2 regions of the Ureibacillus thermophilus genome follow, and region 1 is predicted to be linked to the other one. Evidence: predicted binding sites of a transcription regulator. Region 1 holds the regulator's gene; the other holds the start of a gene.
The links. Region 1 encodes CtsR, which represses protease genes until heat stress. Its sites were predicted from a motif close to ATGGTCAATAAAGGTCAAACA; they were not measured.

Region 1 (15,629 bases):
ATTTCTTCTTCCCCTTCTGGAGACCAGCCGAGCAATGCAAAGAAGTTGAACATGGCTTCCGGCAAATAGCCGAGTTCTTTATATTGGGAAACGAATTGGATAATGGATTCATCGCGTTTTGATAATTTTTTGTGATTTTCGTTCACAATGATTGTCAAATGGCCGAACTCAGGATATTCCCAGCCGAACGCATCGAAAATCATCATTTGTTTTGGTGTATTGGATAAATGCTCTTCTCCGCGGAATACGTGAGTGATATCCATATAATGGTCATCAAGCACCACCGCAAAGTTATAAGTAGGGATGCCATTGGCTTTCATGATTACCCAATCGCCGATATCTTTTGATTCAAATACAACTTCTCCGCGCACCATATCATTAAATTTATAAGTGACATTTTCAGGAACTTTGAAGCGGATTGTATAAGGAATTCCTTGCGCTTCTTTTTCTGCAATTTCTTCTTTTGTTAAGTGGCGACATTTTCCATCATAAACAGGAGCAGCCACGCCTTTTGCTCTTTGGGCTTCCCTTGAAGCTTCCAATTCTTCCGGCGTACAGAAGCATTTATAAGCTAAACCGCGTTCTAATAGTTCTTCTGCGTGTTTTTTATAAATCTCTAATCTTTCTGTTTGGCGATATGGCGCATAAGGCCCGCCGATTTCAGGGGATTCATCCGGAATGATTCCCAGCCAGCGCAAATTATCAAGCTGGGATGCTTCCCCTCCTTCAATATTGCGCTCTAAATCTGTATCTTCAATGCGGACAACAAATGTTCCATCATAATGTTTTGCGAATAAATAGTTAAACAATGCCGTACGTGCTCCACCGATATGTAAATGACCGGTAGGACTTGGTGCATACCGAACACGAACTTTTTTTGCCATCATCATTTCCTCCTAAGTTTTACAATAAAAAAACTTTATTTCTTCCTTAAATCCTGCGATTTTCCATGCTCCCCTTGACTTTTGTACATTTTACCACTACAGCGCAGCATTGAAAAGTTTATGAAAGGGAATAAATTTTGTCATTTCGAAAAGGAAATGGCTACATCACTCAAGATGGTTTTTTTATTAATAATATGGTCGCTAATGCTGCGATTCCTTCTTCTCGTCCAACAAATCCCAATTTTTCAGTAGTCGTCGCTTTCACATTCACTTGGGATGGTTCTGCATGCAACAATTGTGCAATACGATTTTTCATTTGTTCAATATAGGGAGCCATTTTTGGTTTTTGGGCCATAATGGTACAATCTACATTTCCAAGAACATAGCCTTTTTCTTCTACGATGTTCCAAATATATTCTAATAATTTTGCGGAGTCTGCATCCTTATACTGCGGATCCGTATCTGGAAAATGGCGGCCGATATCTCCTTCGCCAATCGCTCCAAGGGCTGCATCGGTGATTGCATGCAATAATACATCTGCATCGGAATGTCCTAAAAGCCCTTTAGTATGAGGTATTTCAATTCCGCCAATAATCAGCGGACGCCCTTCTTGAAAAGCATGAACGTCAAATCCTTGTCCAACCCGAAACATATACTAGCTGCATCTTCTGAAGACTAATTTAGCCTATAATGCAGCATTCACCATCCTTTACTGTAATCTATTGCAAATGACCAATTCATATATTAACATATTTCCCATTTGAATGGATTGTAAGCCTTTTTCACAAAAATTCTATTTAGGTAAAGTCAAACAAGAAAAAGCCCCACTAATCAAGTTGATTGGTGAGGCTACCTTTCAGTTTTCAACTGTCGATTTTTTAATATTGCTTCGCCAAAGATTAAATCTTCTTTCGTAGTAATTTTTATATTTTCATAACTGCTTTCTACAATATGGATTTCGTGGCCAAGGCGTTCCACCAGCATCGCTTCGTCGGTTCCTAAAAACCCGACTTTTTCTGCTAGATCTTCCGCTTGGCGCAACAATTCAAAACGAAAAGCTTGCGGCGTTTGAATCGCCCATAAATCCTCCCGCTCCACTGTTTCCACAATGATGCCTTCACGCACTTTTTTCATTGTATCTTTTGCACGGACGCCTGCGATGGCAGCGCCTTTTTCATAAGCCGTCTCCACCAACCGATCAATAACGGATTGAAGAATAAAGGGCCTTGCCGCATCATGGACAAGAACGATATCCACATCTTTCATCACTTTTAAACAAGCGTGAACAGAATGTTGACGCTCCTTCCCACCATTTGGTAAACCCTTTACCTTTGTAATGTTATATTCGTTTAATAAACGTTGGATATATTCTCTTTCTTCCGGCTTCACCGCCAAATAAATTCCTGTACACTTTGAATCCTTTTCAAAGACTTCAAGGGTATGAATCAGAATTGGTTTATCGGCTAAAGACAAAAATAATTTATTTGTTCCTGCCCCCATGCGTTTTCCACTTCCGGCAGCAGGCAACACTACTTCGTAATCCACAGACTCAACTCCTACATTTGCTGCGTTTTATGCGACTTGTTCATCTTTCGGTTTTGCAAAAATCATACGTCCCGCAGAAGTTTGCAATACGCTTGTGACGGTAACCGTAATCGCTTGACCGATGTAATTGCGGCCGCCTTCAATTACAATCATTGTACCATCGTCTAAATAAGCAACACCTTGATTTTGTTCCTTGCCGTCTTTAATGACAACAACCTGCATATCTTCTCCTGGAATCACAACCGGCTTCACCGCATTGGCAAGCTCATTGATATTTAACACTTGCACATGGTGAAGTTCACATACTTTATTTAAATTAAAATCGTTAGTTAAAATTTTGGCGCCCATCTTTTTCGCAAGCCGAACCAATTTTAAATCAACTTCTTGAACATCGTCAAAATCTTCTTCTGAAATCATGACTTTGACAGATTTCCCGTCCTGCAATCTTTTTAACATATCCAGACCCCTTCGGCCACGGGTGCGTTTCAAGGAATCGCTGGAGTCGGCAATATGCTGCAATTCTGTCAATACAAATTGCGGCACAACTAAAACCCCTTCAATAAATCCTGTCGTTGCAATATCTGCGATGCGGCCGTCAATAATAACGCTAGTATCCAACAGTTTATATAGCGTTTTTTCTTGGGGAGCTGATTGGCCATTATCTCCAGGCTTCTTTTTTGAACCTACGCCAGATTTTGAAAAGATTTGAGAAAGTTCTTCCCTCTTTTTAAAGCCGACTCTAAATCCTAAATAGCCCAGTATAATTGATAAAATAATCGGCAAGAAGTCCGTGATGATGGGAATATTAATCCGCTCAATAGCAAACCCTACAAAATATGCTACAATTAAACCGACAATTAATCCTAGAGTACCAAAGAATAAGTCCGCTGCTGGAATTTTAAAAAGCACATCTTCCATCCAATTGATGAGTCTTACACAATAATCTGATAAAGAAAACGATAGAAGAAACAGCAATATTGCTCCGATTGCTACAGATGTATATGGATTATTTAACCAAGGACTGGATGATAAATTAATAATTTCATATAATGGCGGTAAAAAGACAAACCCCAATGCCCCTCCAATAAACAGAAAAGCAATTTGAATAACCCTTTTCAATATGTGGCCACCTCCTTTTTTTTGATATATTATCTTATTAATAATTATACATCGTTCATGAATCCTTTGCGATTTGCAGCCCTCTTCCATGCGTAATTTGGACTTTTTTCCTTTTTGTTCATAAAAAATTAATTTATTTTTATCTTTACTTTTCCCAAATTTTCGTGAAAAAATGCCCATTGTTCTCAAATAATGGGCATTCTTCTTAACGACTAAAACAAAGCTTCAATGCTTCGTTAATCGTTTGAACGCCAATCACTTCTATTTCTTTTGGATATTCCCATCCGCCTACGTTTGAAGCAGGAATAAATACGCGCTTAAACCCGAGTCTTGCCGCTTCATAAACCCTTTGCTCGATGCGGGAGACACGTCGAACTTCCCCTGTAAGACCTACTTCCCCAATAAATACATCCGTTACATTGACAGGTGCATTTTTGTAGCTGGAAACAATAGATGTCAAAATGGCTAAGTCAATGGCCGGCTCATCCAATTTTACGCCGCCCGCCACTTTCACATAAGCATCTTGGGCTTGCAAAAGCATTCCCATTCTTTTTTCCAACACCGCCATCAATAGCTGAACCCGGTTTTGGTCTACTCCCGTTGCCATTCGTTTTGGATAGTTAAAACTAGTAGGTGTCACCAATGATTGAATTTCCACTAAAATAGGTCTGGTTCCTTCCATGGAAGCTACAACCGTTGAACCGGCAGCCCCTTGAGAACGTTCCTCTAAAAATAGTTCAGAAGGATTTAACACTTCTTTAAGCCCTGAATGAATCATCTCAAAAATCGCAATTTCATTGGTAGAGCCAAATCGGTTTTTATGGCTTCTTAAAATACGATAGGTGTGGTGTCTTTCTCCCTCAAAGTAGAGAACCGTATCCACCATATGCTCTAAAATACGAGGCCCTGCAATTTGCCCTTCTTTCGTCACATGCCCCACAAGAAATGTGGCAATGCCTTTCGTTTTGGCAATCCGCATCAGTTCAGCAGTACATTCCCTCACTTGCGACACGCTGCCGGGAGCGCTTGTCACTTCCGGATGATGCACCGTTTGAATGGAATCGACGATGATAAACTGGGGCTTTACTTCTTCAATACTATGACGAATTAGTTCTAAATCCGTTTCCGCATAGATGAATAGTTCTTTAGATTGAACGCCGAGTCTTGATGCCCTTAGTCTTGTTTGCTTCAATGATTCTTCCCCAGAGACGTAAAGCACGCGATGCCCCCTGTTGGACAAATCCGCAGATAACTGCATAAGAAGTGTCGATTTCCCAATCCCTGGGTCTCCGCCTATAAGTACAAGTGAACCTGGCACAATGCCGCCGCCAAGCACCCGGTTCAACTCCACCATGCTCGTTTCAACTCGTTGTTCTTCCTGCGTTTCAATACTGACAATTGGAACGGCTTTTTGGCTTTTTGCTTCTGAATGTTGAAACACCCCACGGGATTTTGAAACGACTTCTATTTCTTCTACAAAGGTGTTCCACTCCCCACATCCAGGGCATCTCCCCAACCATTTCGGCGATTCATAGCCGCAGCTTTGACAGCAGAATTTTGTTTTCTTTTTTACCATTAGTGCCTCCTCAAAATTTTTTAATCGATAACTAAATCAATATGCTCGCTCTATCTTGAATTAAAATAAGCTGTACCGCAAGCCAACTAGTATTGACTTGCGGACAGCTTCATGTATGAAAATTTTATGCATTTTCAACCGTATTTTTTTCTCTTACAACAAACTCGCCATCCACGTAGTCAAAGACAACTTTGCCGTTTTTCGAAATCGTGCCTTTCAATAATTCTTCGGATAAACGGTCCTCTACATTTTTCTGTAAAGCTCTTCGGATTGGGCGGGCGCCGTATTGCGGATCGTAGCCTTCTTCGGCGATTTTCTCTAAAGCCGCATCTGTTAATTCCAAATCGATATCTTGATCTTTTAAGCGTTTCACTAAAGATTTTGCCATCAAGGATACGATTTGTTTCAATTCTTCTTTTTCTAATGGTTTGAAGACGATAATTTCATCAATTCGGTTTAAGAATTCTGGACGGAAGGCTTTTTTCAATTCGTCCATCATAGTAGATTTCATATCTTTATATTTGCTGTCTTTTTCTCCTACGCCAAATCCTAGGTTTTTTTGATATTTTAACGCTTCCGCACCAATGTTGGATGTCATGATGACAACTGTGTTGCGGAAATCCACTGTGCGTCCTTTTGAATCAGTCAAGCGGCCGTCATCAAGCACTTGCAATAAGATGTTGAATACATCTGGATGCGCTTTTTCAATTTCATCTAAAAGCACAACAGAGTATGGTTTACGGCGAACTTTTTCCGTTAATTGGCCGCCTTCTTCAAATCCTACATATCCAGGAGGTGAACCAACTAAGCGGGAAGTGGAGTGTTTTTCCATATATTCGGACATATCAATGCGGATCATCGCATCTTCATCGCCGAACATAACTTCTGCTAATGCTTTTGCCAATTCTGTTTTACCTACGCCAGTTGGACCTAAGAAGATAAATGTACCAATTGGTCGTTTTGGATCTTTCAGTCCAGCGCGGGCGCGGCGAATAGCTCTTGAGATTGCTTCCACTGCTTCATGTTGGCCGACAACACGTTTATGCAATTCTTCTTCCAAGTGAAGCAATTTTTCGGACTCTTCTTGAGCGATTTTGTTCACTGGAATTCCTGTCCACATGGAAACGACTTCGGCAATATCTTCAACGGTTACTTTGGATTCTTCTTTTCCTTGTTTTTCTTTCCAAGATTTTTTCAATTGCTCAAGTTCTTCTTTAATTTTTTGTTCTGTGTCGCGCAATGCGGCTGCTTTTTCAAATTCTTGGCTTGACACAGCTGCGTTTTTCTCATTGCGCACATTTTCTAATTTATCTTCAAGTTCTTTTAAGTTTGGAGGCATTGTAAAGGAACGTAAACGCACTTTAGAACCAGCTTCATCAATCAAGTCGATCGCTTTGTCAGGCAAGAAGCGGTCGGAAATGTAACGGTCAGAAAGTTTAGCTGCCGCTTCAATGGCTTCATCTGTAATTTTTACGCGATGATGAGCTTCATAGCGATCACGCAATCCTTTGATAATTTGGATTGTTTCTTCCACTGTCGGTTCATCCACTTGAATTGGTTGGAATCGACGTTCTAATGCTGCGTCTTTCTCGATATATTTGCGATATTCATCCAATGTTGTGGCACCGATGCATTGCAATTCTCCGCGGGCAAGAGCTGGTTTTAAAATATTGGAAGCATCAATGGCACCTTCTGCACCACCAGCACCAATCAATGTATGAAGCTCATCGATGAACAAGATGATGTTGCCGGCTTGGCGAATTTCATCCATCACTTTTTTCAAACGGTCTTCAAATTCACCGCGGTATTTTGTACCTGCAACAACTGTACCCATATCAAGAGTCATGACACGTTTATCGCGCAAAGTCTCAGGTACTTCGTTGTTCACGATTTGTTGCGCAAGGCCTTCTGCAATAGCCGTTTTACCTACACCCGGTTCCCCAATCAACACTGGGTTGTTTTTTGTACGGCGGGAAAGAACCTCAATAACCCGTGTGATTTCTTTGCTGCGTCCAATCACTGGGTCAAGTCCGCCTTCACGGGCAATGGCTGTTAAATCCCTTGCCAAACTGTCAAGGGTTGGTGTGCTAACTGTTTGCGCAGGATTTGAGTTTTGGGAAACATCGTTGCTTCCAAGGAGCAATAACACTTGTTGGCGAGCTTTATTGAGGCTTACACCAGCATTTGCAAGCACGCGCGCTGCAACACCCTCGCCTTCTCGAATTAACGCAAGCAAAATGTGTTCTGTACCGATGTAAGCGTGGCCTAATTTCCGCGATTCATCAACGGCTAGTTCAATAACTTTTTTCGCTCTAGGTGTATAGTGTACAATTGGTCCTACGTCTTTTGTTCCTTTTCCTACTAATTCTTCAATGCCTCGTTCAATCATTTCTGGCGTTACATCAATTGCTTCTAAGGCTTTTGCGGCGATACCTCCGCCTTCTCGAATAAGCCCAAGCAGGATGTGTTCTGTGCCGATGGATTCATGTTTCCAACGAATCGCTTCTTCTTGTGCCAACTGCAACACTTTTTGAGCGCGTTGAGTAAATCGATTAAACATCATATTTTTCCTCTCCTTTTCGTTTTAATTTTCCATTATTTAATTTTTCCCGTATTAATTTTGCTCGGAATACATCCCGTTCAGCCGGTTCTAATGTAGTGCCTGCATATTGTTGTACAAATCCAGGTTGAATAAGAATTGTACACTCATTCAAAATATGCTTTGGAACATCTTGAATGATTCCCAAATCGACACCTAATCGAACATTGGATAAACAAGTAGCCGCTTCTTCGCTCGTCATAATCCGCGCATGTTTCAATGTACCGTAAGCCCGGTGGATGCGGTCTTCCAAAGCAATGGCTGATTGGGCTAAAAGCGCTTGTCTTGCTTTTCGTTCTTGTTCGATAATTTGCATCACGACTTCTTGTAAATCATCGATAATTTCATCTTCAGATTTTCCAAGAGTGACTTGATTTGAAATTTGATACATATTTCCTAAGTTTTCGCTGCCTTCACCGTAAATGCCTCTCACCACCATGCCGAAGCGAGCGAGCATTTGCGTTAAAGCTTTGATTTGTTTTGTCATTGAAAGCCCAGGCAAATGCATCATAACAGAGGCTCTTAAACCGGTACCTACATTTGTCGGACAGCTCGTTAAATAGCCGAAATCGTTATGGAAAGCAAACGGTAAAAGTTTTTCCAACTGGCTATCTAATTTATTCGCCATTTCATAAGTTTCGACTAATTTAAGGCCAGGGGCTAAACATTGAATTCTTAAATGGTCTTCTTCATTGACCATGACACTGATGGCTTCATCTTGCGAGATAATCACTGATGCGAACTTTTCTTTTCCTGCAAGCATCGGGCTAATTAGATGTTTCTCTACAAGTACTTGCCGTTTTAACGCAGGCATTTCCTGAATCGTAAAATGGGAAAAATTATGTTTTTCATCGTTTAATTGATAAAAGGCTTGCGCCACCATTTGGTCGATAGTTTTCGCTTCCTCATCAGTAAAAATCAATGGAAACCGAAAACCTTCTAAATTTCTTGCCAACCGAACGCGGGTGGAAATGACAATGTCATCTTCCGAACCTCCATCCCCCATCCAGCTTGGTGCTTCTGCTTTTAAGAAATAGTCTAGGTTCATGGTGTATCCACACCTCCCATTTCAAGCTTACGTTCCAGTTCTTTGATTTCATCTCGGAATCTCGCTGCATCTTCAAATCGCTCATCTTGAATGGCTAATTGCATTTGTTCACGGGCATGCTCAATTTGTTTTTTCAAGAGGCGATTGTTATCCGCTTTTTGCCCAGGTCTTTTGCCTGTATGTTTCGTTCCTGCCTGAATTTTTTCAAGCACTTGCGGAAGTTTTTCCCTGAAAGTTTCATAGCATTGAGGACAGCCTAATTTCCCCTCATTTAAAAATTTACGAAATGTAAATCCGCAAGCTGGGCATGCAGTCGTTTGAACGGAGGGCTGAACAGGTCTTTCTTGCACATCATTTTTCAAAAGCGGCATGCCAAACCAGTTGGAAAGTAATTGATGAATCGGAAAAGGTTCTTCTTTATGAAATTCAAAGTTGAAAGGATGAAACTGGGCTGCACATACTTCACAATAATGTTTTTCGCTTTTATGACCATTGATGATTTGTGTAACAGTTACCGTTGCTTCCCGTTGCTTACAGTGTTCACAAAGCATAACCTACCACCTCATCATTTTTCATATTTTAAAGTTAGTAACATCGCTTTTAAAATGGCCGACCTTAGTTCATCGCGAGTTGGTAGTTGAAGCTTCAGCGTATCACGGTTAACGGCTGCGAGCATTAACCTTGCTTCCTTTTCCATGATTACTCCTTCTTCCAGCAATCGATATATGATATCTTCCGCCATATTTTGAGTGGCGCCATTTTCGATTTGCTTAATTAAATGATCGATCAACTCCACTTTTGAGCTCGGCTTCACACGAAAAATTCGAATATATCCACCGCCACCTCGTTTACTTTCAACAAGATAGCCTTTTTCCACCGTGAATCGTGTATTGATGACATAATTTATTTGCGAGGGAACGCATTGGAATTTGTCGGCTAATTCGCTACGTTTGATTTCAATATGTCCTTTATCATCTAATTCGATAATCCGTTTTAAATACCCTTCAATCAAATCGGAAATATTTTTCATATTCATGTCAATTCACCTCGCTTTTTGACTTTGACTTTCTTTGACTTTATTATATGTCCATTTTTTTATATTTGCAAATAAAAACCCTTGACAAAATGGAGGGGGAAAAAAATCGACAAGACGCAATTAACATTACGTTTGCCGATTTTTATTTAATCTATTCAATTCATCAAAATACTATACAGTAATTGGAAATAATTGCTGTTTACACCCATCGTCCTACAATCGGATAGTTCCATTCATTTTCTCGAAGCGCATTGAAAATTCCGATAATCGGTACAACCAAAGTCATAATGCCGAAAATGATTAAGAACGGAATACCGATTAATACAAAACTAAGTACTGTCGAAATACCGATTAACACCCACATGACAAATTGGAATAGTAACGCTTGGATAGAAAGACGTTTGATTGTCTCCTCTTGGCTAATTAGAAAAAATAATATTGGCACTAAAACCGGAGCAAAAAATGCACTTGCGTGAATAATAACTTTTGCCCACTTTTCTTCCATCTATTTTCAACTCCCGTTTAAATTTATTAATATCTTGTTATATATTTTTACGAATGGCTCTTTGAATAGTTTCAAATTCCTGAAAAAATTTTTCCTTTTATTTTCGTATTTTTCCCATATTTATCAATTCATAGACAAAAAAATCTTTAGAAGGTCCTGCGTTATATGCTATTATGTGAAAAAAAGAAAAAAACTGCTCAAATGAGCAGCTTTTATTTAATCTTTTTTATTATTTTCTTTTAAATTTTTTGAGTCTACCTCATCAGGATGTTCAGTTGGGAAAAGGGCTCGGGCTAAAAAGCCTGAAAAAAGCGTAGCGCTGATGACAATTAAAATCTTATGATTTTTAGGAACTTCTTCAAACATATTATTTAACATGAGCATTGAAAAAACAGCTACCGTCACCATTGAAACAATGACATACGCAAGCCTCCGTTGATTCATGTTCGCAAACATCCTTTTCTTTAAATTCAATAAAACTAATGATATTTTACAACGTATAGGTTGAAAATACAATTTTAGGAATTTGATTACATAGAAAAATGAATTTCATATTAATAATTTTTAAGTGAGGTATACATATGAGATTTGTGCGATTAAGCAAGAATAACAAATCTATTTCAAAACCGTTTTTTGATGTAAATCAATATGTCCAAGAGGTGTTGATTGATGTTTCACATGATCCTGTTATAGCGAAACAAATGAACATCATTCATCTGACAAAAAATGATTTGGCCATCTTGCGTCAACTAAAACCGATCATTGAAAATGATATTCCAAAAATGGTGCAAGCTTTTTACGATAACATTTCGCTAAATCAAGATTTAGTCGATTTAATCAACAAACATTCCAATATGGATCGGTTAAAAGTTACACTTTCAAAACATCTACAGGATATTTTTGATGCGAAAATTGATAAACATTATATAGAAAATCGAAAAAGAATTGCTCTTGCACATATCCGTACTAGCCTTTTATCCAAATGGTATTTGTCATCATTCCAATCTTTAGTAACCTCTTTTTCAGAAATTATTAAAGAACAGAATATTTCAAAAGAAGACGCATTGCTTGCGGTCAATGCCTTCGCAAAAGTGATTAATTTTGAGCAGCAACTGGTGATTGAAGCATACGAAAGAGAGCAGGAACGAGTTCGCAGAGAAGATGAGCAAATCAAACAATCTTTAATTGCATCCCTTCAACAAATTGCAGAAGAACTGAATCATATGAATCAGGATACTATTACATCCATCCAATTCATTTCAGAACAATCTCATAACATTGCTACATCCACATCACAAGGTTTGGATTATGTAGCGGATACAGAAGAAAAATCCAATCAGGGTAAAGCCCAATTAGCAAAACAAACAGATTTAATGAATACGATTTTAAAAAGCGTTAATTTATTAGAAGAGTCCATGATGAATCTACGCTCTTCTTCTCAGAAAATTTCCGAGATTGTCAATTTAGTTACAGGTATTGCCGACCAGACAAACTTGCTTGCTCTTAACGCCTCCATCGAAGCAGCGCGCGCGGGTGAACACGGAAAAGGCTTTGCTGTTGTAGCTGAAGAAGTTCGAAAACTCGCAGAAGAAACAAAAAATGCTGTACAAGATGTGTCTACATTAATTAAAGAAATGGAAGCGAATATTTCAGACATGACATCCAGCGTAAATAACGTGGATGAACAAGTGAAATTAAGCGTTGAAACTCAAGGCAACTTAGCAGAATCGTTTGAACAAATTGCAAAGAAAGTGTCTGAAATCCGCAATCAATACGCTTCTACGTTCAAAGACATCGAGCAAATTTCAAACAATATTTCCCATTTAGTAGAAAGCACTAACTTGATTGCTAAATCTTCTGATACGTTAATCGAAGTTGTTCATGATATTTCGAAGTAGATTTGAAAAGGGGGCGTCTGAAAAGTCATTTCAAGACGCCTCCTTTGCGGCTGTCGCTAGAGTTTTGCCGCAGATAAATTGCGACGAGGAGGCACGTTTTGTGACCACCGCAGGGAAAGTTTTTAAGAGAATATTAGTAAGCCCGAATTCAAATGACGCATTGAAAACTTAAAACAGGGATTAAAAAAAGCGCACCTTTCGGTACGCACGACAAATAGCCCTACAATCTTGATGTTTTTTTCGATTGAGGGCTATTTTGCTATTGCACATGATTCACGTATATTTTTAGACCAAGGCAAGTAGCGATCGATTATTTCTGGCTGCTGATGGATTGGAAGATTCGGTAGTTCTGTCAATACTTTGACCAAGTATTGATAGAAATCAATTCCATTAGCTTTTGCCGTTTCAGCTAAACTCAAACAAATGGCATTGGCATCAGCTCCCAATTCACTCACAGAGAAAAGCCAGTTCTTCCGACCAATCACACTCGGACGAATCGCATTTTCTGCTGGGTTATTGTCAATCGCAATTCGACCGTCATATAGAAATGCTTTTAGACCTTCGGCATGTTTCAAGGTATAGTTTGCCGCTTCCGCAAGGGCACTTTTGCCGTAAAAAGGAGATTCATCTACCCATTGTAAGAATTCTTCCACAATCGGTTTGGAATATTTTTTTCGTGCTTTTCGACGTTTGCTTGGTGAAAGTTTCTTAAACTTTCGTTCCAATTCGTAGAGTCGATTACAATATTCTACACCTTTTTCGGCGTTTTTACTGTTGGCTTTTAACCATTTTCTACGCGCATGTGCCCAACAATTGGCGAATGTGACGTTAGGTAAACCAGCGTATGCAGAATATCCGTCACAAATGATGGTTCCCTTGAACTTTTCCACGAAGTCTTTTAAAACTTCCCGACTTCGCGATAACGCACTATGAAACATGACGATGGTCGGCCCTTGAGAAGCAACGCTTCGGAATACCCAGTTATAAGCATTAGACTGAGCCGACTTTCCATCCGAACGATTGAGTATTTGAGCGTATGTTTCATCAATATGAAGAATTGATTTTTTCATAAGGAGCTCTTTCATACGATGGTAGATTGGATGAAGCCAATCCTCCGCGATTCGAATCACCCAGTTCGATAAATTTTTATCGTTTGTAAGGAGACCATAACGGTTCCATTCCTTTATTTTCCGTTGCCAAAAAAAGAATACCTCCTTTGTAATTGTTACTTTCATCTTACAGGGAGGTGTCATTGATTTATAGGCGTTGTTTGATTTCGGGCTTACTTAAGAGAATATTACTATAAGAAGTAAGGCTGTCCAGAAAGTCGAACACTTTCTGAACAGCCCCTTATGATTTTTCTTAAACGATTGCCTCTTTTAACTTTTTTCTTTTTTCTCTTCTTGTCTTTTGTCTTTCCAACCCTGCTTTATATAACTTCTCTTCTTCTTCCGTTTCAGGATAAACAGCCGGTACTGGCGTCGGTTTTCCTTCTTCATCAATGGCTACCATTGTTACAAAAGATTCCGTTGTTAATTTCTCTTCGCCAGTTTTTACATTGCGGGAAAGGACTCGCACATACACTTCCATCGAAGTTCTCCCTGTAGAAGTGATAATGGCTTCCAACTCCAGCATATCCCCCACGTAAGCAGGAGATACAAAATCGACCGAATCAAAGGAAGCGGTTACTACTTCTTTCCCGGTATGTTTCATGCATGCAATGGCTGCGATTTCATCAATATATGCCAATATCTTTCCGCCGAATATGGAACCATATTGATTTGTATCCGGCGGCAAGATTAGCCTCGTCTGAGTTGTACGTGACCGGCTCATTGGATGTGCACTGCTCATTTGTATGTCCTCCAATTCAACATATACTTTTCTAAACATTTGACATTATTATGCTAACATAATATTCATCCCATACAAATGAGCAGAGCACTTTTCGTTTAGATTTCTGTTTTAATGGTAATGAATTTTAAATCCGTCATTTCTTGGATAGCATATTTAATTCCTTCACGTCCATAACCGCTGTTTTTCACGCCTCCATACGGCATATGATCCACGCGGAATGTTGGAATATCGTTAATCACAATCGCTCCAGCTTCCAATTCATCGGCCGCTTTTAACGCATCAGTTAATACATTTGTATATATTCCTGCATTTAAACCTAAATCGGATTGATTCACATATTGAATGGCTTCATCTAACGTTTTGTAAGGAACAATGGAAACGATCGGTGCGAAGGTTTCTAAACACATAATTTTCATATCCGGTTTTACATTCACCATCACTGTTGGCGACATCGTGCGTTCTGTAAATTCAGCACCCGTCGCCACCTTTGCCCCTTGCGCCTTCGCTTCTTCAATCCATTCTTTAATGCGCTCCACTTCTTTCGGATGAATCATTGCGCTTAAGTCAGTTGCAGGGTCAAAAGGATCACCCAATTTCAATTTTTTCGTTTCCTCTACAAATGCTTTTGTAAATTGATCGTAAATGGATTCATGTACATAAATTCGTTGCAATGAAATACATACTTGCCCAGAGAAGCCAAATGCGCCGCTCACTGTGCGAGAGATTATTTTCTCGATTGGTGCGCTTGGTTCAATAATGACTGCCGCATTGGAGCCTAATTCCAATGTTACTTTTCTTAAACCAACTTTTTCTTTGATTTTCATCCCCACGGCACCGCTGCCTGTGAACGTCACTTTTTTCACTAAAGGATGCGTCACAAGCACATCGCTCAACTCTCCGCCTGAGCCCGTCACGATTTGCAAAGCACCATCTGGGAGGCCGGCTTCTTTAAAAATTTCCGCCATTGCTAATGCACTTAACGGCGTTTGAGTGGCAGGTTTCAATACAACGGTATTCCCTACTGCAAAGGCTGGTCCTAATTTATGGGCCACTAAGTTAAACGGGAAATTAAATGGCGTAATGGCCGATACAACACCTAGCGGAACACGTTTTGTATAACCGATTCGGTTTTTCCCTCCTGGCGCTGCATCCATCGGTACTGTTTCACCAAACACATTTTTCGCTGCTTCGGCTGCAAACTGATAAGTTGCAATAGTGCGGTCCAATTCAGCAAGTCCTGCCGTAATCGGTTTTGCAGCTTCACTGGCAAGAATTTCAGCTAATTCTTGTTTTCGTTTCTTCAGGATGTCCACAACTTTATATAAAATTTCCGCTCTTTCATAGGCGCTTGTCTTTTTAAAGGATTGAAAAGCTTCATGCGCCCCTTGAATTGCCCGTTCGACATCTTGAACAGAAGCCTTCGCTACTTTGGCAATCACTTCGCCAGTATATGGAGCCGTTAAGTCATAAGTTTCTTTTGCATCCTCCCACTGGCCGTTAATCCATAATTTTGTTTCTTTCATGTAGCACACCTCCATTATGATTTATTTCCATTTTATCACTCC
Region 2 (15,629 bases), 600 kb from region 1:
AGTTCGTGTTCCTCAGACCGGAAGTTTGCCGCTCGCTTCCTTCAGATTCCGCGTCACCACGGACACCCTTGCGTTAAGCTAACTGTTACTTCTGCCTTCACAGTTCAGGACTTACACCCTATAGATTACACCCATGCCAGGCGCACTAATGTAAAAGAGGCATTTGCCAGTTGCAAATGCCTCTTTACACAAAGGGGATGGGAGAAATGTTCACGTTCAAACAAAGGGGTGTATGTTTGATATGTGATTTATTTCACGTTTTATAATTTATCATGGAATAATAATTTGTGCAATAGATATGTATCGAAATTCACAAATTCGACATATTGTAAACACTTTCATCCATCTTTCGAAAAATACAGAAATATTAAGCAAAAATGACCTATACTTTGGAGTTTATTCCCTTCAAATTTCGTTCACAATCTATAAAATCGCTAACCTAAAATTATTATATTTTTAAAATATTAACAAAAGAAAAAAATGCTTCAAAAGAGAAGACCATTTCCTTTTGAAGCATTTTCACTAAGCGCATGATGTGAAATCTGGAAAAATCACTATTTTAATAACAGAGACTCTAATTCATTCAATTTTTCCTCAAACGCTTGGCAAGCTTGGGCAATTGGTTCCCTTGATTCCATGTCTACCCCTGCTTTTCTCAATACTTCAATTGGGAAGTCGGAGCATCCAGCTTTTAAGAAATTGTTGATATAGCGGTCCACTGCCGATTTTCCTTCTTCTAAAATTTGTCGGCTTAATGCAACCGCTGCACTTTGCCCTGTTGCATATTGATATACGTAGTAATTGTAATAGAAGTGTGGAATTCTTGCCCATTCTAAGCCGATTTCCTCATCCACTGTCATTTCTTCACCGAAGTATTGTTTATTCAAATCATAATAAATTTCTGTTAACCGTTCAGCTGTGATGGCTTCCCCGTTTCGGTCCATTTCGTGAATCATGTGCTCAAATTCCGCAAACATGGTTTGACGGAATACGGTGCTTCTGAAGCTGTCCAGCCAATGGTTGAGCAAGTAAAGTTTCATTTGTTTATCATCGGTTGTTTTCAATAAATAATCAAACAGCAATTCTTCGTTGCAAGTCGATGCCACTTCCGCAACGAAAATGGAGTAATCCGCATAAGGATATGGCTGGTTTTTGCGCGTATAGTAACTGTGCATACTGTGTCCAAATTCGTGGGCTAATGTGAATAAGTTGTCGATATTGTTTTGCCAGTTCATTAAAACATATGGATTCGTTCCATAAGCACCTGAAGAATAGGCGCCGCTCCGTTTTCCTTTGTTCTCCATCACATCGACCCAGCGGCTGTCCAAACCTTTCTGCACAATCGATTGATATTCTTCACCTAATGGAGCAAAGCTTTTTACCATAATATCTTTTGCCTTTTCGTATGGCATATCAATTTTTACTTTTTTCACAAGAGGAACAAACAGGTCGTACATATGCAATTCGTCAAGTTCCAACACTTTTTTGCGAACCTTTACATAGCGGTGAAGGGCTGGCAAATATTCATGAATCGTTTCAATCAATTGATCGTACACTTTTTCAGGAATATTATTGCTGCTAAGCGCACGATGACGGGCAGAATTGTAGTTGCGGATTCGTGCATACACATTGTGCGCTTTCACATTGCCTGCCAAAGTGGATGCAAAGGTGTTAATGAATTTGCCGTAAGTATCATACATCGCTTTAAAGGCATTTTTTCTTACTTCCCGGTTTTCGCTTTCTAAAAATGTGATGTAGTTTCCATGGGTAAGCTGCACTTCTTCGCCTTCATCATTTTTTAAAACCGGAAACTCTAAATCCGCATTGTTTAAAGCGCTGAATGTTGTACCTGGAGAGCTTGTTACTTCGGAAAATTGGGCTAAAATCGCTTCTTTATCCGCCGATAACACATGCGGACGCTGCAAGTTTAATTCTTTAAACATTTGCGTATAAAGGCGCAATGGTTCATATTCATCCAAATATTGCTGAATTTGTTCTTCCGATAAAGTTAAAATTTCAGGTGTTAAAAAAGACCATGCTGCATTGATTTTTGCACCTAGCGAACGCGCGCGGCTTTCCATCGCTTGATATTTGCTTTTCGTTGTATCTTCATCATGTTTTAAATGGCTATAAACGTAAAGCTTACCAAAGCGTTCTGAAATTTTATCGCTGAATTGTAATGTTTCATATAAAGCTTTTGCGCTTTCTGTCGCTTTCCCTTTATGTTTTTCTGCTTCTTGAATTAATTGTTCAAGCTCTTTAAACTCTTCTTCCCATGCCTCGTCTGAAGGGAAAATCGTAGTTAAATCCCATGTCAGTTCCACAGGCACTTCTTCACGTGTAATTAGTTTTTTTGCCATAGCAATGCCCCCGTAATAATAAATTTTTTATCATCCATATTTTCTCAATATTTAACTTCTGTTGCAAGAAATTGCCTATATAGCAAATCTTTCAGATGACTATCATGCACTGAACTTTTTGCATTCTCTATTCCCAATGCCTTCAGAAGGTTTGCGTATCGAAGGACCAACTGAAGGATTTCACGGCTGCATTCTCGATTAGACCACCGGAGAAATTCAGCAACCGTCTGTTCATTCACCGCATTTACTCTGATGCCGCATAAATGAAGAAAATACAAAAGTTCCGTTTGCCACTCAACGGCGCACTCTTTCATCACTTCGCTGCCGAACACCGGAACTCGAAGAAAATTGGGTAGTTCTTGAAAATTTAAGCGAAGTTCATAAAGGCTTCTCAAAAATAAATCATTGACACCTTTGCGGCTAAGTAAAACCTTTCTTTGTAAAATTTCTTTTATAAATTGATGGTATGCTTTATATATAAAGGAAAATTCATCGGTTGTTAAAGGCTTGGGTTGATAAAATGGAAAATGCTGTTGAAGCAAAGGAATTTGGCTAATTTTGGAGATAAAACTGATTCCATTTAAATGAAGGAGATTGGAGAAATAATAAAACTGTTTAGTTGAAGGATGATAGGTCATGATATATCTAGGCTGATTTTGACCATTCCTGAAAAGTTGGAGCTGATGGGAAACGGTGATTTTTTGAAAGCGGGATTGTTGTACTTTTTGAATGGGTGTTAAAGGAATCCAAATGGGAACAATTTCTTTTTGCACATACCCCTGATTTCGTTCTATAAAACGCTCGCCATTAATGGAGCTGCATTGGAATTCAATTGCATAAGCCGTATTATTTTTCACAATTAATAAATCGGGACGTTGTTGTATATCTTTTAGATACGGCTCAAGTTCAACAAAAAGTTGTAGGGTTTTAAACAGCTCATATAACTGCTGTTTTCCTTGCAAATGTTGGAAGGTCTCTCCTTCTGAAAATCGGGATTCACACTGGCTTTTTGAATAGTGGGCAAAATGAGGCATTTTAATGGTCCCCAGTTTCATTTGAAGCGGTTCGCCGCATTGAGGGCAAAAAAATGTTTTCTCTTCTTTCAAACGTCTTAATTCTGCATGAGAAAGATTAGAATGAAGCACAAATAGTTCTTGTTTCTCCGTCAATGCAACAAGCACAAAACCCCCCCTTTTCTACCATTTTATGTAACCATATTGATAGCTGCAAGAGGGGATTGGAAAGTTTTTTTTTTGAGGGGAAAAAGATAGGCAAAAATAAAAAAAGTGCCTTAAATTAGGCACAATTTAATCAAAATAATGAACGATTGTTTCGAAGCAATCTTCTTCCATAATCGTTGTTCCATATTCTTGCAAACGATAAATCGTCATTTTGGAACTTGTTAAAAACTCATTTAATATTGAGCGGATGTTTTGGCGAGTTGCACTATCATTCACGCCCGAAAAATCAATGGCAATGTAGTAATCATTTTCATATTTATATAAAGAGCTGTTTAACCCGTATTCAACTAGTCGATTGGCTACTGGTACAATTTCATCAATATCCTTGAATTTATATATAGACATATTTGTAATTCCTTCATGGTTTAGCACATCATCTTCATCGAAGGGATTGAATGGGTCTTTATTTCCGATGGTTGCTTCATGTTCTTCAAAATTTGAGAAGAGAGAGTTTGGATCGGAATCCGTTGCATTGGCACGTGTCACAATCACTTCCAGCCCTTGTTCAGAGGCATTCACGTGAATCCAAATAGGCCCATCTAAATCAAAATATTCTTCTGTATTGATTTCACCAATCATATCCCAAAACAATTCTTCGCCTTTTGCTCTGTTATACCAAATTTCTTCACGGCTGTAACCGCGATCCTCTATATCACGATATGTGATAAAGAGCTTGATTGTATTTTCATTTACGCGTTCGATGTCCATGAGACTTCAACTCCCTTCACAGTCATTGGTTGAAAACCCGAAAGCGTGTATTTAGTATGTTTGAATCGGAGCCAAATTACACCCCAATTCGAAAGTGCCTTTCCCCTTATTCTTTCCATCGGTATACAGAACAAAACGCTTATATCATTATATGTCTTATTCTATGATTCTATTGTATGATGGACATATAGAAAATGAAAAGGAAAAAGCCCCTTCAAATAAAATTATTTGAATTATTGAAAATTGTAGATGACAACCTCAATTAAATCAAGTATTAAGTAAAAAAAGATGAAATTTCTTAGAAAATAAAAAAAGTGTAAACAAGTCAAGCAAAGTTGACTGCATTTACACTTTTCCAGGAAACTTTTTATGATTAATTGACCATTTTTTGTGCTTCCATCAACTGATAAGCGCGAACTTTTCTTGGCAAGAATCGGCGGATTTCATCTTCATTAAAACCAACTTGAAGACGTTTTTCATCTAAAATAATTGGTCTACGGAGAAGTCCAGGATGTTCTTGAATTAATTCATATAATTTTTGTAAAGGTAAACTTTCTACATCAATATTTAATTTTTGGAATACTTTAGAGCGGGTTGAAATAATTTCGTCTGTTCCGTCCTCTGTCATTCGTAAAATTTCTTTAATTTCGCTGATTGTAAGTGGTTCAGAAAAAATGTTTCTTTCTCTATAAGGAATATCATGCTCTTCTAGCCAAGCTTTTGCTTTTCTGCATGATGTACAACTTGGTGATGTATATAATGTTACAATCATTGTTACACTTCCCTTCTATTTGATCTTCATATATAGCATCAATGTGCAAAATAGGCACCTGCGTCAATCTTTCTTAATTTATAATTAGTATTATTTTAAACTTCGTATCAATTATACAATAATCTTTTCGTTTTGAATATAGGATATTTAAAAAAAATTAGTTTTATGGAGAGTTTTATAAAAAATTTGCTTTTTAATCGGAAAATCTTTAAAAAATTCTTTTATTGCTAAAGTTTGTATTCAGATACCTCCTTCATTTTGTTTTTTCATCATTCTCAATTACTGATAATAATCGAGAATATTCGCAATTTATTGACAAATCATTTGACTTTACATTGTTCTTACAACAGTAATACCCAATTCTTATAGGTCTCATTCCAAAATGAAAAAATTTTCCCGTTTGATTTTTCCTATAAATTACTTTATAATTCATTCATAATTTATCGCGATTATATATTGGAACAACCATGACGAAGAATAGTACATTTGCTGTCTGTGTTTAGAGAGTCTGTGGGTGGTGCAAACAGATCACAGGGCAAATGGAATGGACTTCCGAGTTGGCTTTGTGAAAGCAAGTAGCAAAGCTCGTACACTTCACGTTATGAAGAACCAAGAGGCCTTTTTAGGCAAACTGGGTGGTACCGCGGATTCACATCATTCGTCCCAATACATACATAGTATTGGCCGTATGATGTTTTTTTATGGATAAAAATAGGAGGTAGTATGAATGAAAACAATCTTTTCAGGAGTTCAACCAACAGGTGTCATCACATTAGGTAACTATATCGGCGCCTTCATGCAATTCCCTGCATTGCAAGATGAAGGAAACGCCATCTACTGCATCGTGGACCAACATGCTATTACCGTTCCACAAGAACCACAAGAATTGCGGCAAAACATTCGGACTCTTGCAGCCACATATCTTGCGACAGGCATTGATCCTAAAAAAGCAACATTATTTATTCAATCGGAAGTCCCTGCCCACACAAAAGCAGGCTGGATGCTTCAATGCATTGCATCCATTGGCGAACTAGAGCGCATGACGCAATTTAAAGACAAATCGGCAAAAGTGGGGAAAGAATTCGTTTCTGCCGGTCTTTTAACATATCCTCCATTAATGGCAGCAGATATTCTATTATATAATACAGACATTGTTCCAGTTGGAGAGGACCAAAAACAACACATCGAATTGACGCGCGACTTGGCAGAACGTTTCAATAAACGCTACGGGGAAGTATTGAAAGTTCCTGAAATTCAATTGCCAAAAGCAGGAGCGCGCATTAAATCATTGCAAGAACCAACGAAAAAAATGTCTAAGTCCGACCCAAATACTAAAGCAACAATCCGTTTGCTCGATACGCCAAAAGACATTATGAAAAAAATTAAATCAGCCGTTACAGATTCTGAAGGTGTTATTTACTTTGATGAAGAAAAGAAACCTGGCATCTCCAACTTATTAACAATTGAAGCGGCCATTACTAACAAATCTATTGATGAAGTGGTGAAAAAATACGAAGGGCTTGGCTACGGCGCCTTTAAAGAAGGTGTTGCGACTGCCTTAATCGAACACTTGACGCCAATTCAAGAACGCTTCAACGAACTCATTAACTCCGAAGAATTGGATAAAATTTTAGATGAAGGCGCTGAAAAAGCCAATGCCATTGCCAATGAAACTGTTAAGAAAATGGAAATCGCGATGGGAATAGGTCGAATATCAAAATAAATAACACAGCTAATGAAATTCCCATTAAATACAATTCCGGTGCGCTTAAAATAAAGGAAAAGACGGCGCGCCATGAATAGCCGAGCGTTCGGTAATTTAAATATAATAAAAGATTGCTTACAGAAATGACGCAAATGCCATAGCTGAATAAAAACAACATAAATCGGAAAATCATGCCACCATCCTTTAATTCCTTTGTTATTTATCAATGAAAATAAAAATGCGTTTAGCACTTAGCTAAACGCATTTTCATTTTGTTTATTTATTCATCAAGTTTTTTGAACACAAGGCTCGCATTATGTCCGCCAAAGCCCAATGAGTTGCTCATAGCATAGCGCACTTCAGCCTTGCGCGCTTCATTTGGCACATAATCAAGATCACATTCTGGATCTGGATTATGTAAGTTGATAGTTGGCGGCAAAATACCTTCTTGGATGGCTAAAACCGTAAAGATTGCTTCAACGCCTCCTGCCGCTCCAAGCAAGTGTCCGGTCATGGATTTTGTTGAACTCATGGCAAGTTTATACGCATGCTCTCCAAATACTGATTTCACCGCCATCGTTTCATATAAATCATTGTATGGCGTACTTGTACCATGGGCATTAATATAATCGATTTCTGTAGGGTCGATGCCGGCATCATGAATGGCTTGTTTGATGGCGCGGGCAGCACCTTCCCCATTTGGTGCAGGAGCTGTAATATGGTATGCATCACCTGTTGCTCCATAACCGATAATTTCAGCATAAATTTTTGCACCGCGGGCTTTAGCAAATTCATACTCTTCCAATACGAGAATCCCTGCTCCTTCCCCTATTACAAATCCATCGCGTTCTTTATCAAATGGACGAGAAGCGGTATTTGGATCTGGGTTCAGTGAAAGGGCCGTTGCCGAACAGAAACCGGCAAGAGCCATTTTGACAATCGGTGCTTCCGTTCCTCCCGTAATCATGACATCTGCATCGCCGCGCTGAATAACTTTAAAAGCGTCGCCGATGGAGTTTGTTCCAGAAGCGCAGGCAGTAACTGTACATGCATTCGGACCTTTTGCCCCTAAATAAATAGAGACTTGTCCGCTCGCCATATCCGGAATCATCATCGGTACAAAGAATGGGCTTACTCTGCGTGGACCGCGCGTTTGGAATGTCTCAAATTGTTGCTCATAAGTTTCCATTCCGCCGATACCAGAGCCAATCCATACACCAACACGGTCGGCAATTTCGTCGGTAATTTTTAAATCAGCATCTTTCACCGCCATCAATGCTGAAGCAAGGGCAAAATGAGTGAATCGGTCCATTCTTCTAGCATCTTTCCGTTCTATATACTGCTCAATATCAAAATCTTTTACTTCAGCCGCAACTTTTACAGGGAACAAGTCCGCATCTACTCTTGTCAACGGCCCAATGCCGGATTTCCCTTCTTTAATGGCTGCCCAAGTTTCATCTACTGTATTACCGAGCGGAGTTACTGCACCAATCCCGGTAACTACAACTCTCCTTTTCATATCTCTCTAGTTACCCCCTTACAAGTCACTATAATTATAAATTACTATAAATGAAATGGAGAAATCTATTATTTATTTTCCCCAACGAATGACAGCGCCGCCCCAAGTAAGTCCTCCGCCAAATCCGACTAACACAACAATGTCATCATCTTTGATTTTTCCTTCATCTAATTCATCTTTTAATGCAATGCCGATGGATGAAGAGGAAGTATTGCCATACTTGTGAATGCGTTTCGATAATTTGTCTTCCGAAAGTTCAAGTCTTTCTCTAGCCGCTTCCATAATGCGTATATTGGCTTGATGGGGCACTAAAAAATCCACATCTTCTTTGGACAGCCCTGCTTTTTCAAGGACAGACAATGCCGTTGCACCCATTTGCCGCACAGCAAATTTAAACACCTCACGTCCGTTCATATAAATAAAGTTCTCGTCATTCATGTTTAAGTATTTTCCGCCTGTTCCATCTGCGCCTAATTCAAAGGCCAAAATGCCTCGCCCTTCTGAAACTTTTCCAATTACCGCAGCACTTGCTCCATCTCCAAATAAAACAGCTGTATTGCGATCGTTCCAATCGGTGATTTTGGATAATTTTTCTACCCCTACAATTAGTACATAATCATAAGTGTTGCTTTCAACATATAATTTTGCCGTTGCCAAAGCATAAATGAATCCTGAACACGCCGCTGAAAGATCCATCGCTGCCGCATTGACAGCGCCTAGTCTTTCCTGGAGTTGGCATGCAACACTTGGAAAGGCGCGGTCCGGTGTGATCGTCGCTACTAAAATCAACCCGATTTCTTCCGGCTTAACTCCAGCATTTTCAAGGGCTTGTTTCGCAGCTTCATAAGCCATATCCGAAGAATGCTCATCTTCGCGGGCAATTCTTCTTTCTTGAATTCCAGTCCGAGTGCGAATCCATTCATCACTCGTATCTAAAATTTTTTCTAAATCCAAATTCGTGACAATTTTCTCCGGAACATATTTACCTAAACCGAGAATTCCAGCATTCATGGTCATTTAACCCCCAATTTTATACTTGCAATTAGTAGTTGGTCTTAATTATAGACCATAATTTTATTTTTCACAATATAAAATTTGGTTCACGAAAAGTTTATTGTTTATTGTTGACAGACTATGATATGATTATTAAGATGAACAAGGTATATACTAGTTATTAAAGAGCAATAGAGGTGAAACGAGATGCAATATATTATGTCATTCATTTGGGGAATTATGTTAATTTCCATGTTGAGCTACGTAGTTGGTTCCATTTTAGGAGTAACAACTTTCGATCTTACAACTGCTTTAGTAATCGCTGTAATCTTCATGATTCTCGTTTGGATTATCGCTGCACTTATCCCTAGCGAATCTCCAAAAGATCTTAAAGAAGAACATTAATCCTTATACATTGTAAAAAAGGGGTGTCTGAAAAGTCATTTCAAAACGCCCCCTTTGCGGCTTTATAGAGTTTTGCCGCAGTTAAATGGCGACAAGGAGGCGCGTTTTGTAACCTCCGCAGGGAAAGTTTTTAAGAGAATATTACCATAAGAAGTAGGGCTGTTTCCGAAAGTGTTCGACTTTCTGAACAGCCCTTTTTTTATTTCTTTATGAACTTTAATCGTTAAAATTGCCAAAATATTAGCACATCATCCAAAAAAACGGCTGATCCGAAATCAACTCAAGCTGAAGCTTTACCAACGACCAATTTTCCATCTTTTAATGAAACTCTCATTGTTTTGCCTGGAAGGATTTCCCCTTTCAAAAGTTCCTTGGCCACTGCCGTTTCCACATGGCGTTGCACAAACCGTTTCAACGGTCTAGCCCCAAATTGCGGATCGACGCCGTTTTCCACAATCCAATCCACCACTTCATCATCCACAATGAGGGTGATTTCATTTTCCGCCACCCTCTCTTGCAATTGTTTAATATATTTCCAAGCAATCGCATTGAAATGTTCATCCGTCAACGCATGGAATAAAATAATATCATCAATGCGGTTTAACAATTCCGGCTTAAAGTGTTTGCGAAGTTCAACCATGACAACATTTTCTACTTCTTCATCAAAGTGGGAACCAGCTTCTAATAAATATTGCGAACCAATATTTGAAGTCATAATGATGACCGTATTTGTAAAGTTCACAAGCCGTCCTTGGCTGTCGGTAATCCGTCCATCATCTAAAATTTGAAGTAAAATGTTTGCCACATCCGGATGAGCTTTTTCAATTTCATCCAACAAGACAACAGCATATGGATTGCGGCGAACCGCTTCCGTTAACTGACCGCCTTCTTCATAGCCAATATATCCCGGAGGAGCTCCGACAAGTCTTGATACGCTATGTTTTTCCATATATTCGCTCATATCAATTCGGATAAAGTGATCTTCTGAATCAAATAGCTGCGCTGCCAACGCTTTGGCCAGCTCAGTTTTCCCTACGCCTGTCGGACCTAAGAAAATGAATGAACCAATTGGGCGATTTGGGTCTTTCATGCCGGTACGGGCGCGCCATACCGCTTCTGTTACAAGTTTGACCGCTTCATCTTGGCCAACAACTCTTTCATGAAGCGTATCTTTTAAACGCAATAATTTTTCCCGTTCGCCTTCCATTAATTTTGTCACAGGAATTCCTGTCCAACGAGAAACGATAGCTGCAATTTCATCCGCCGTCACTTCTTCTCTCAAAATGCGGTTTTCAGAAGCAGTTGACAACGTTTCTTCCAATTGTTTAATTTCTTTTTCTATGGCTGGAATTTTACCGTGGCGAAGTTCAGCTGCTTTATTCAAATCATACTTGCTTTCTGCATCTTCCAACTCACGGCGGTATTCATCGAGCAATTCCCGTTTTCTTTGCAATTGCTCTAAGCCTTCTTTTTCAAAAGTCCATTTCTTTTGGAGCTCTTTTTGCTCTTCTTTTAACGCTTGCAATTCTTCCCTCAAAGCTTCCAACCGTTTTTTGCTCGCTTCATCCGTTTCTTTCACTAAAGCTTGTTCTTCAATTTCCAGCTGCATAACCCGGCGCGTCACATCGTCCAATTCTTGTGGCATGGAATCAATTTCCGTACGAATCATGGCACAAGCTTCATCAATTAAATCAATGGCTTTATCCGGCAAAAAGCGGTCTGTAATATAGCGATTGGACAGCTGAGCAGCTGCAATGATCGCACGGTCGTGGATTCTGACTCCATGATGCAATTCAAAACGCTCTTTCAATCCACGCAAAATGGAAATCGTATCTTCCACAGAAGGTTCTCTCACCATGACTTGTTGAAATCTTCGTTCTAAAGCTGGATCTTTTTCAATATATTTTCGATATTCATCCAGCGTTGTTGCTCCAATGCAGTGCAATTCTCCTCGAGCAAGCATCGGTTTTAAAATATTCCCTGCATCCATTGAACCTTCTGCCCGTCCAGCTCCAACAATTGTATGAATTTCATCGATGAATAAAATCATGCGCCCTTCGGATTCACGAATTTCTTTTAATACGCTTTTCAACCGTTCCTCAAATTGTCCTCGGAAGCTGGCCCCTGCAATTAAAGAACTCATATCCAATTCCCAAATTATGCAGTCTTTCAGTCCTTCCGGCACATCTTTCCGGACAATTCGCTGCGCAAGCCCTTCCACAATGGCAGTTTTTCCGACGCCAGGCTCTCCAATCAACACTGGATTGTTTTTTGTTTTTCGGGATAAAATACGGATCACATTTCGAATTTCTTCATCGCGTCCAATGACAGGATCAATTTTTCCTTTTTTCACTTCTTCATTTAAGTTGCGACCGTATTTTTCTAAAGCACTGCGATTATCTTCCTGTTGCAACTGCATACAACCACCTCTTTGAAACAGTTTGACCTTTTTTGACTAAATTGATTATAATTTTAATAACCAATAATTGCAAATAATTGCTCTCAAAATTTTCAATATTTGCATGAGTGAAATGTGGTAATATATATATAGGTTTTATGTTCGTTTTCATGGAACCTATACATCAGTTATAAGGATGTGATGTTTAAATGGTCTTAATCGAAAAGGTTCCGATGAATTTCCAGACTTTATTTGAAAAACATGGCTTGCAAGTGAAAGTCGAAAAAGGCAATCATATTTTCCAGGAAGGCGAAAATGCCAATGAGCTCTACCTTATTTTAAAAGGCTCTGTACAAATCAATAAAGAGACGGAAAACGGAAAAGAATTAACCCTAAGAATTTGCGGTCCGAACTCATTGATTGGAGAATGCGCGGTTTTTGGGTCTCCAGTCATTCATACCATGTCTGCCAAAGCTCTTATCAATACCGAGCTGTTATCTATAAAAAAAGATAATTTAGAAATGTTATTAACGGAGCAGCCAACATTGATGATTGAATATATTCGATGGCTTCAAACAGAACATATGAAAACCCAAAGCATTTTGCGGGATATAGTGCTGCATGGCAAAAAAGGCGCCCTTTATTCCACGTTAATTCGGCTTGCCAATACGTATGGAAAATTGGATGACAATAACGATATTCATATCAATATTAATTTAACGAATACGGATCTTGCCAACCTATGTTCCACAAGCCGTGAAATGGTCAATCGGATGCTCAATGACCTGAAAAAACAAGGGATTATATCCTTTGAAAAAAGCATCATTACCATCCATGATTTAGATTATTTGAAAAAGGAAATTTGCTGCGAAGACTGTCCGCTAACGATTTGCCGCATCGATTAATCTGAAAATTCAAAAAGAGCGATTGGATGAAGAAATTCCAATTCGCTCTTTTTAGTATGTTTTTTGATGGCGATAACTCACAGTTCAATTTTCTGCAGCCAAAGTTCTTCTAAATGATGGCAGCGGCTTTCCACCAATAATTGTTCCACCTCTCCTGCTGCAATGATTCTTCCTTCATGTAAAATCAGCACGTCATCGGCCAATTGTTCCGCAAAAGCGAGCATATGGGTCGAAAACAACACCGTCGCTCCCCGATTCCTTTCTTCCATCATGATTTCTTTTAGTCGGGAAATCCAATAAGGATCCAGTCCATTTGTCGGCTCATCCATGATAATTAAACCGTTTCCCCCAATCAGGCTTTGGGCTAAATTTAATCGCTGCCGCATTCCCTTTGAAAAGGAAGACACTTTCTGCTTTTTTACTTCATACAGTCCGACTTGCTTTAATATTTCATCTTGCAAAGACCGGTCTACTTTTTTTAATGAAGCAAGCAATCCTAACACTTCTTCTGCGGTCAATGTAGAAGGAAAATCCACATCATCGGGCATATATCGGACAAGTCCATCCTGATGCCAAATAAACTCCCCGCTTGTTGGCTTTTCTTGCTTTGTCAACAAACGGATAAGCGTGCTTTTCCCTGCCCCGTTGCCGCCTGCCAGAGCAACAATGCGCCCTTTTCTAATCGTAAAATCCGCTTCATGAAGTCCCCGATTATTTTTATAAATCTTCTTTATATTTCTTGCTTCTACAATCATTCTTGAACACCTAATTTCTTTAATTTGATTGCGGCAAAGATTAACGGAACAATTATCCATAGCAAAGACAATGCAGTGAACACCGCGATGCCAGCAATAGATTCATAAAAAGAAATTAAATCATAATAGGTTGGTCCAAGCACAGTAGTTTGGCCAGAAAGCAGGAAATAACCAAAACGAAGCCAATCAACAGGGTTTATATGCAGCATCATAATCGTCAATTTTTGCAGCACATGGCCGGGAACAACCGTGCCAATCGCCATTATTAAATACGAAAGAAGCAACAACAGCAATGCCCATACAACAAGGGAAATCGCTAAACTATGTAATCGATTTTTGGCTAAACTTCCAAGCATGATGGCTATTGCTGAAAAAATCAATATTAAACAGAAAGCAATCACCAAAAATTCATAGGGCACTTTGACGCTGCCAAATAATCCTCCCAATGCAAAAACGACCCCAAGCGCTAAAAGCACGATAAAAATAAACGAACAAACAAGGGCAAAAAACTTCCCAAACACATATTGCCAAATTTTCATCGGATAAGTTCTTAACAAAGAAAACCATCCGGATTCTACATCGCCGGCCACGCTCATTCCACCAATGGTCAAGGTAAAGAGCGGCAATAAAAATAAGAGCAAATTCAAAAAAGAAGCCGTTTGCCTTGTAAAACCTTCAATATCCGGCAAAGCTAATTGCTGTATCATGACGATGGAAACAAAAACAAAGATGAATAGAATAGCCACAAGCTGCATCCATCTGCTGCGGAGCATTTGTTTCCATTCTAGTATAATCAGTTTCCCAAGCATCAGTGATGAATTCCCCATTGAAAATCATCTAGTTGTTCATAGGATAATACTTCGCCTTCCCCATGTTCTTTCATATATTGTTCCGCAGCATCTTTTGAAGGGAAAGCAAGCACTCCATAGTTCATTGGCGTCCAGTAATCTTTTGAATACACATACGTCGCCTCTTCAACTGATAGCCATTCTTCTCCATCTGCACTTTTAATAAAAGCGGCACCCACATCCGATTCATCGACATCCTTCAAAAACTCCACTAAACATCCTAAATCATCGAACACTTCATAATCGCCGTTTTTATAAATAAGCTGTCCGGCATAATCTTCAAAGGCAATCCCCATATTGCATACTTTACAAATATCCGTCTCTTTATTCATTTCTTTCGGTTCATAAGCTTGTTCGGTGCAACCAACGAGTAAAAAACACATGAATATAGTGAACGCAATTATTTTCCATTTCATACAATGACACTCCTTCTCCAAATCATGATGCAGCCAATCATTAATATCCAACCAACGACGAGCTGCGGCCAATGCAATTGAAAATGAACTGCATGGTCTTTTTCAAAGTTGGTTGCCGGCGTTTCATCGACCAGTAATTGCTTAGCCGTTTTATTCGTTTGTTGGTCGATTTGATTTAATAAGACGACGCTTGGTGATTCCACATAATATTGATAAACCGGCTTTCTAACCATCCACTGGCCAAAGCTTTGCAATGCTGCATAGGATTCGTCTCCAATGCCGTCATCGTTAAGATCAATTCCTGAATAATCATCAAAATAATTTTCCTTTAACTGAATGCCCTTCACATCGGAACGGACATTCACTAAATTTCCAACAAAGACGTTTTTCATTACTAGATTCGTATCTGACTGAACCGCTTCAATCGCCGTTTGATTCATTTGAAACCGATTGTTGGTAATATTCGCTCCTGTAGACTTTTGAATAGAGATTGCAACCCGATTTCCTGAAACGGCATGGTTTTGAATATGAATATTTTTTACTTCATATAAAGTAATGCCCGTCCCATTAAATCCATTTTGGTAAGAAATTGCGTTGTTGGAAA

Region 2: DKZ56_RS05875 (ATP-dependent Clp protease ATP-binding subunit) is a predicted target of CtsR. The motif match lies at 12,142-12,162, and genes of this name have one in related genera.

What each region holds. Positions count from the first base shown of each region.
Region 1 is NZ_CP036528.1:593,363-608,991, reverse strand. Features, by position in the region: gene gltX (glutamate--tRNA ligase) at 1-884, opposite strand, end outside; gene ispF (2-C-methyl-D-erythritol 2,4-cyclodiphosphate synthase) at 1,054-1,536, opposite strand; gene ispD (2-C-methyl-D-erythritol 4-phosphate cytidylyltransferase) at 1,734-2,429, opposite strand; gene DKZ56_RS02890 (PIN/TRAM domain-containing protein) at 2,457-3,551, opposite strand; gene radA (DNA repair protein RadA) at 3,754-5,124, opposite strand; gene DKZ56_RS02880 (ATP-dependent Clp protease ATP-binding subunit) at 5,249-7,687, opposite strand; gene mcsB (protein-arginine kinase McsB) at 7,677-8,771, opposite strand; gene DKZ56_RS02870 (UvrB/UvrC motif-containing protein) at 8,768-9,322, opposite strand; gene DKZ56_RS02865 (CtsR family transcriptional regulator) at 9,337-9,801, opposite strand; gene DKZ56_RS02860 (DUF4870 domain-containing protein) at 10,007-10,312, opposite strand; gene DKZ56_RS02855 (hypothetical protein) at 10,529-10,756, opposite strand; partial or broken gene DKZ56_RS15925 (protoglobin domain-containing protein) at 10,894-11,445, shown strand; gene DKZ56_RS15920 (methyl-accepting chemotaxis protein) at 11,536-12,210, shown strand; partial or broken gene tnpC (IS66 family transposase) at 12,462-13,403, opposite strand; gene DKZ56_RS02840 (acyl-CoA thioesterase) at 13,573-14,061, opposite strand; gene DKZ56_RS02835 (aldehyde dehydrogenase family protein) at 14,160-15,587, opposite strand.
Region 2 is NZ_CP036528.1:1,193,856-1,209,484, reverse strand. Features, by position in the region: gene pepF (oligoendopeptidase F) at 555-2,360, opposite strand; gene DKZ56_RS05910 (competence protein CoiA) at 2,405-3,541, opposite strand; gene mecA (adaptor protein MecA) at 3,668-4,309, opposite strand; gene spxA (transcriptional regulator SpxA) at 4,683-5,078, opposite strand; T-box leader at 5,540-5,750, shown strand; gene trpS (tryptophan--tRNA ligase) at 5,809-6,804, shown strand; gene DKZ56_RS16030 (hypothetical protein) at 6,758-6,964, opposite strand; gene fabF (beta-ketoacyl-ACP synthase II) at 7,067-8,305, opposite strand; gene DKZ56_RS05885 (beta-ketoacyl-ACP synthase III) at 8,378-9,316, opposite strand; gene DKZ56_RS05880 (DUF2929 family protein) at 9,506-9,703, shown strand; gene DKZ56_RS05875 (ATP-dependent Clp protease ATP-binding subunit) at 9,984-12,122, opposite strand; gene DKZ56_RS05870 (Crp/Fnr family transcriptional regulator) at 12,311-13,006, shown strand; gene DKZ56_RS05865 (ABC transporter ATP-binding protein) at 13,084-13,761, opposite strand; gene DKZ56_RS05860 (ABC transporter permease) at 13,758-14,588, opposite strand; gene DKZ56_RS05855 (nitrous oxide reductase accessory protein NosL) at 14,570-15,025, opposite strand; gene DKZ56_RS05850 (right-handed parallel beta-helix repeat-containing protein) at 15,022-15,629, opposite strand, start outside.